Regions from separate parts of the Dorea sp. OM07-5 genome, predicted to be linked through region 2. Evidence: a T-box and tRNA genes for the amino acid it is inferred to sense, from the RefSeq annotation. Region 2 holds a T-box; the other holds one or more tRNA genes.
The links. A T-box is a leader RNA that pairs with one kind of tRNA and senses whether it is charged. The one in region 2 lies ahead of DXC04_RS00145 (valine--tRNA ligase), so its partner is inferred to be a tRNA-Val.
Positions count from the first base shown of each region.

Region 1: it encodes a tRNA-Val, which carries the amino acid that the T-box ahead of DXC04_RS00145 (valine--tRNA ligase) is inferred to sense. The anticodon was not compared.

Region 1 covers NZ_QUKZ01000005.1:207,603-211,019, forward strand. Annotated here, with positions in the region: gene DXC04_RS06910 (GNAT family N-acetyltransferase) at 1-147, opposite strand, end outside; gene ispF (2-C-methyl-D-erythritol 2,4-cyclodiphosphate synthase) at 233-781, opposite strand; gene DXC04_RS06920 (hypothetical protein) at 812-1,198, opposite strand; tRNA gene DXC04_RS06925 (tRNA-Val) at 1,405-1,477, shown strand; tRNA gene DXC04_RS06930 (tRNA-Met) at 1,501-1,574, shown strand; tRNA gene DXC04_RS06935 (tRNA-Met) at 1,648-1,721, shown strand; gene DXC04_RS06940 (hypothetical protein) at 2,046-2,390, opposite strand; gene DXC04_RS16030 (hypothetical protein) at 2,401-2,535, opposite strand; gene DXC04_RS06945 (hypothetical protein) at 2,560-3,417, opposite strand, start outside.
Region 2 covers NZ_QUKZ01000001.1:23,477-26,893, reverse strand. Annotated here, with positions in the region: gene DXC04_RS00145 (valine--tRNA ligase) at 1-1,399, opposite strand, end outside; T-box leader at 1,481-1,751, opposite strand; gene DXC04_RS00135 (Ig-like domain-containing protein) at 1,896-2,519, shown strand; gene DXC04_RS00130 (AEC family transporter) at 2,545-3,417, opposite strand, start outside.

The DNA.
Region 1 (3,417 bases), on a different contig from region 2:
ATCTTCTTCCACTACATATATATCATTATCTCTCGTTTTTTCTGAAAAATAATAATCCACAAATCCTTTGCTGTCCTCCGTAAATACTTCCTCATACAATGGACGCACTTTGTTATGCTCTTCCTGACTTAACTTACGAATCTCCATTCTTCTTCCAGTCCTTTATATTTCATATAATGATATAGTAATTTCCCAACTCAACTATAATACTTGCATCTTGTCCTGCCCGACTTTACTTTCCCACATTCGGGCAGCCACCACATCCTGCGCAGCCGCCGTTCTGCGGACCGACCTGGTAACTGTAATTAGCAATCGTATCCAGTGATGCGATAGCCTGTGAGGAGATTCCTTCACCTGTTCCGGTAAATCCAAGTCCTTCTTCTGTAGTTGCTTTAATATTTACCTGATCTACATCAATGTGAAGTGCTTCTGCCACATTTTTACGCATCTGCTCAATATGCGGTGCCATCTTCGGTCTCTGCGCAATAATGGTTGCATCAATGTTACCGATGACATATAATTTCTCGTCGATCAGCTTTCCAACATGCTTCAGAAGTTCAATACTGGACGCTCCTTTATATGCCGGATCTGTATCCGGGAAATGTTTTCCGATATCACCAAGAGCTGCCGCTCCCAGAAGTGCATCCATAATCGCATGCAGCAGCACATCCGCATCCGAATGTCCCAGAAGCCCCTTCTCATAAGGGATCTCTACTCCTCCAAGAATCAGTTTGCGGTTCTCTGTCAGTTTATGAACATCATATCCCATTCCAACTCTCATACTGTTATTTCCTTTCCCAGAATATATTTCTTATTCTGTAACATTATTGTGATCTGTATTCTCTTCCTGCCTTTTGGCTTCACTGTGATCTGCTCCCACCGGTTCATCACTCTTCTGTGTATCTGTATTGCCTAACAGCTTGTCCCGGTTCAGTTTACCGTCTTCATCCACATCGCTCTCTAATAATTCCTCGCAGTCCAGCTCTTCTCCGTCATTTTCCACATACTCATGCTTCACTGCCATCACGACTGCCTTCGCACACCATACGATTCCAAGTACAGCAAATGCCACACCCAGCACCAGATAAAGCGTTGCATTCTCCGGCCTGTTTGTCATCGTCTTCTTTATCAGATCAATTCCCAGATATCCAAGATATCCCCCTACAATAATTCGAAAAAATACGCGACCTTTTGTCATTTCATGTCCTCCTGCCTGTGTTTTATTAATGTCTGCCGATTTTATAACTTCTATAAAACTTCTTATAATTCGCACAAATCGGCTGTTTTTCGCACATCTGAGCATATTATATCACATACTTACAATTTTTTGCAAAAAAAGTGTTGACATTTCCTCACTTTTGATTGTATAATAACGAAGTCGGTTTGAGAGAGCCGGGTAAATATGGGATCATAGCTCAGCTGGGAGAGCATCTGCCTTACAAGCAGAGGGTCATAGGTTCGAGCCCTATTGGTCCCATACTTATAAAAATATTTCTTTATGGCGGGATAGCTCAGTTGGCTAGAGCACACGGTTCATACCCGTGGTGTCGCTGGTTCAAATCCAGTTCCCGCTACTTTAAAAAGACTTGTTCTTGCAAGTCTTTTTACATCCGTAATATTAACAGTACTTACGGGCAATATTTTCATGGCGGGATAGCTCAGTTGGCTAGAGCACACGGTTCATACCCGTGGTGTCGCTGGTTCAAATCCAGTTCCCGCTACTTTAAAAAGACTTGCAATTGCAAGTCTTTTTTCAATTCATATCCGGAATATATTCCATTTATTTGTGTTTTTATTCTAGTTTATTTTACTAAAATATTTCAAAATTACCTACACATATCAAAATATCTACGCAAAACAAACTTCTAAGTTCTACCCTGCCCCCGAACTTCTGTATTCAATTGTCTCTTCTTCTCAAAAAATGAATTTCTCGCCCGAACACGGGCATTTTTGACTGTATAGTAATCCTTTCTTTACAGCTTTTTGTAACTTTCTTTTCAGCTCATTTTTTCACAGCTCTTCACTGCCTTCTTTACAGCTCGTTTTTACACACCATAATATAAAAATTGTTTTTCATCCGGTTTGAACTTATACTTGTCAGTCATCTCTTTCTTATCTCCCATTTTCATCTTACAGGTGTGTTGTACAATCCATTTCCCGTGTTCCTGCACATAATTAATATCCCACTTCGCAACTGTAGATGTTCCATCCGGAAAATGATAATATTCCATTACTGCATTCATATCCGGAACATTGCCCACTTCATCTTTTAACGACATCTGCAACTTCAAAAAATATTTATCAATATCCGGTTCCCATTTTATCCTGACTTGGTTTTTATCTGAAACCACCGTTACTTTCTGCTGCTTTCCTTCTTTATACACTTTCACTTTTAAATTATCATACGATGAAATCTTTTTTCCGTTTACACGTATCGTCACCTGACAGTTCATCTAATCCGGTGCTCCCGCGAAGAAAATCATACTCCCAAACACCAGCAGGATTGCCACAACGCTCCAGACTTTTCTTCTGCACATATCATCCACTCCCCTTGTAAATTTATTTCTCCAGTTCCATAATATCCATTATCCGCATATTCTCCCCGCTTTCATCATCCACGTACACAACATACAGCTTGTCTCCATATGTCTGGAAATCATAACGGATAATCTCGTCACCTTTACCGGTCTTGTAACCCTTTATCTTCTTCGTCCAGAGCGGCGTATCCTGACCGGTTTTGTAATAGCTCACCTTTCCATCCTTGAATGTTGCATAAGCATCTGCTGACATGAAAACAGCCTGCTCTTTTTCAAGCTCATACTTCGCTGTAATCTTCTGCTTCTCCATATCATAGTAAATCAGTTCACCACCACTGTATCTTGCCGCTTCATAACCTGCTCCTGTGTAATGTTCCATGCCACCCAAACGGTAATCTTCCAGTTGAAGCATAAGCATATTTCCGGATACTTTCATATCTACCGGTTTGTATTTTTCGGACTGATACAACTCTTCATTTTTTCCGTCGGCATTTGTTTTATAAATACGGAAATCCTTTGATTCATTACGAAAATCCCATGCATACAAGGTATCTTTATAGGATGCCAGTAATTTTCCATCTTGTAAATCCGTATCCAGTTGATGTACTCGTTCTCCTGTTTTCTTATTTACCATAACCGTAGCCAAAAAATCTCCCGCAGACGTATCCTTAAGCAGTAACCGATAACCTACTTCTCTGTCTTTTGTCTTTTCCCGCTTACAGCTGCCTGCATGATAAAGCTCCATATCCGGTGTCGTAATCTTTGTATGTTCTATCCAGTGCTTATCCCAATCTATAAATGCGCCTTTGCCTGTCTGTATTTTTAGTTCACCTAAATCCACCGTTTTTCGGACATTCTCTGCATCCACTACATATAACAT
Region 2 (3,417 bases):
ATCCAAGTGTTGAGAACGGCCACAGCGCTGAACTGAACCATGTATCCAGTGTATCTTCGTCCTGTGTCAGATGTGTACATCCGCATTTCGGGCATTTTTCCGGCATACCGTGAGATACAACAACTTCTCCGCAATCATCACAGTAGTAAGCCGGGATTCTGTGGCCCCACCAGATCTGGCGAGAAATACACCAGTCACGGATATTTTCCAGCCAGTGCAGATAAATCTTGTTAAAACGCTCCGGAACGAATTTTAATTCGCCAGTCTTGATCGCATTGATCGCCGGTTTTGCGAGTTCGTCCATCTTCACAAACCACTGCTGCTTTACCATCGGTTCAACCGTTGTGTGGCAACGGTCATGTGTTCCAACATTATGAGAGTGCGGAACAACCTTTACAAGATATCCCTGCTCTTCCAGATCAGCAACCATTGCTTTTCTTGCTTCGTAACGATCCATACCTGCATATTTACCACCATACTGTTCGTTGATCGTCGCATCATCGTTCATGACATTGATCTCCGGCAGATTATGGCGTTTTCCGACTTCAAAGTCGTTCGGGTCGTGAGCCGGTGTAATCTTAACAGCACCTGTTCCGAATTCTTTGTCTACATAATAATCTGCAACGATCGGAATCTCTCTGTCTGTCAGCGGCAGAAGACATTTTTTTCCTACGATATCTTTGTATCTCTCATCATCCGGATGTACTGCGATTGCCGTATCTCCAAGCATTGTCTCCGGACGTGTTGTCGCAATCTCAAGGAAATCATCTGTTCCAACGATCGGATATTTGATATGCCAGAAGAATCCATCCTGCTCTTCATGCTCTACTTCCGCATCAGAAAGGGATGTCTTACATACCGGACACCAGTTAATGATACGGGATCCTTTATAAATAAATCCTTTCTCATGCAGGCTGATAAATACCTGCTCTACAGCCTTGGAGCAGCCTTCATCCATTGTAAATCGCTCTCTGTCCCAGTCACAGGAAACACCAAGTTTCTTTAACTGTCCTTCGATTGTTCCGGCATACTCTTCTTTCCACTGCCATGTTCTCTCTAAGAATTTCTCTCTTCCAAGTTCTTTTTTATCAATTCCTTCTTCTTTTAACTGATTGGTAACTTTTACTTCTGTAGAGATTGCTGCATGATCTGTTCCCGGAATCCACAGAGCATTATACCCCTGCATTCTCTTATAACGGATCAGAATGTCCTGCAGTGTATTGTCTAAAGCATGTCCCATATGCAGCTTACCGGTAATATTCGGTGGCGGCATTACTGTTGTAAATGGTTTCTTACTTCTGTCTACTTCTGCATGAAAATACTGGTTTTCACACCATTTTTCATATAATTTTGATTCAATCTCTTTTGGATTGTATGTGGTCTCTAAGTTCTGACTCATTGTTTCCTCCTCATAATTCCTCATAAGTTCTTATTTCACACTTTGGTCACATTTGGACAATTAAAAACGCCCTTTACACACGTAAAGGGCGACTGTAACCGCGGTACCACCTTTATTATATAGAAGAAACTCTTCCATATCTCTCATCTTATTCTTTAACGGGAATGACTCCGGGATATCCTACTTGTTCCTCTGATCTCTAACTCTACTGACCAGTTCGTAACCTGTCGTTTCAGATATCCGGCATCCAAAGCTACCTTCTGTATCTTCTGATTCTGAAACTGTCTTCCAGCCTGCGGACAGTTCTCTCTGGCAGGGAATGATACATACTCCTCTTCTTCAACGCCTTTACGTATAAACTCACTGAATATCATATCTATCGATTCTGTTTTTGTCAAGGATTTTACACAGATTTCAGAAATCCTTAAGGTTTGACTTTCACTTTTTTACTTCTTATAATAAAGTTATCATAATCGATAGAAAGAGGGAAGAAATCATGAAAAAGAAATTTACCACACTGTTAGTCGCTTTATTGCTGACAGTTCTGCTTCCTATGCCATTACCGGCACAGGCCGCTGATTCAGATGCTGATGTCTGCACACACGACTGGTCTGAATGGGAGGTAGTAAAAGAAGCAACTGTATTTAGAACCGGTACAAAAGAACGCTTTTGTTGGTATTGCGACAGCATTCAAACCAAAACAACTCCAAAAATAAAAGCATATGCTAAAATAGCACCAAAATCGCTAACGCTTTATAAGGGAAAATCAAAAAAGCTTAAAGTTTCCTATGGAAGAGGAGATTCTGTAAAAAAATGGAAATCTAGCAATAAAAAACTGGCATCTGTCACACAAACCGGGAAAATCAAAGCAAAGAAAAACGGAAAAGTTAAAATAACTGTCACCTTAAAATCCGGAAAAAAAGCTACGTGCAAAGTACGGATCATTACTAAAAAGAGAAAACCAAAACCGAAAAAGACTTCTGGAACCGTATATTGGACTCCTTCCGGACAAGTCTACCACAGCACCAGAAGCTGCCCTACGCTTAGCCGCTCTCGTGTTGTAAAATCAGGATCACTCGCCTCATGTCCAAAGAAAAGGCCTTGCAAAGTTTGTCATTAGTATCAAAAGTTTTGAAAAGCATGAACTATATAAAGTTCATGCTTTTTAATATGTACAGCCAGCCTGTCAGTGTGAATGCACTGAACAATGTAGTAAGCATTACAACACTGGAACTAAGGACTCCTTCATGTCCCATATTTTTGGCCATCACAAAACAGCTTACTGTTGTCGCTGATCCCAGCATTACCAGTATCGCCACCAGTTCTTCTCTCCGGAATCCAAGCATAATCGCAATCGGAAGAAAGATTGCCGCAAGACCAATTAATTTCATAAATGTTGCAACTGCTGCCGGTTTCACTTTTGCAAATGCCTTCTTTATATCGAAAGTAGCTCCCATTGCCATAAGCCCCATCGGCGTTGCAACACCGCCAATATTTGTTACCGTCTTCTGCATAATATGTGGCATCTTAAGTCCAAGTGCAGACCAAAGAAGTCCTGCTACAATTCCTAAAATAATCGGATTCGTCACAATACCTTTTGCTGTTCTTTTTAAAACAGCCTTATCAAGTCCACTCTGTCCCGGCTTAAAGAGGGATAACACCAATACTGCCATAATATTATAAAGCGGCACACTTCCAATGATCATAACCGGTGCCATTCCTGCATTTCCGTATATATTCTGTATAAATGCAATTCCCAGAAGAGCTGCACTGCTCCTGTAGGACGCCTGAATAAATTCTCCTCTCAAAGCTCTTTCTTTTAACCCCAGTGACATAAATGATACCAGTGTAATACTGAAAAATGTTGCCAGAAAACAAAACAATACAAATTTCATATTCCATACTTCGTGAAAATCGACTGTGGCCAGATCACTAAACACTAAAACCGGAAGCGGAACCACAAATACGAATTTGTTCATTTTCTGTGCAAATACATCATCAATCCATCCGATTTTGTG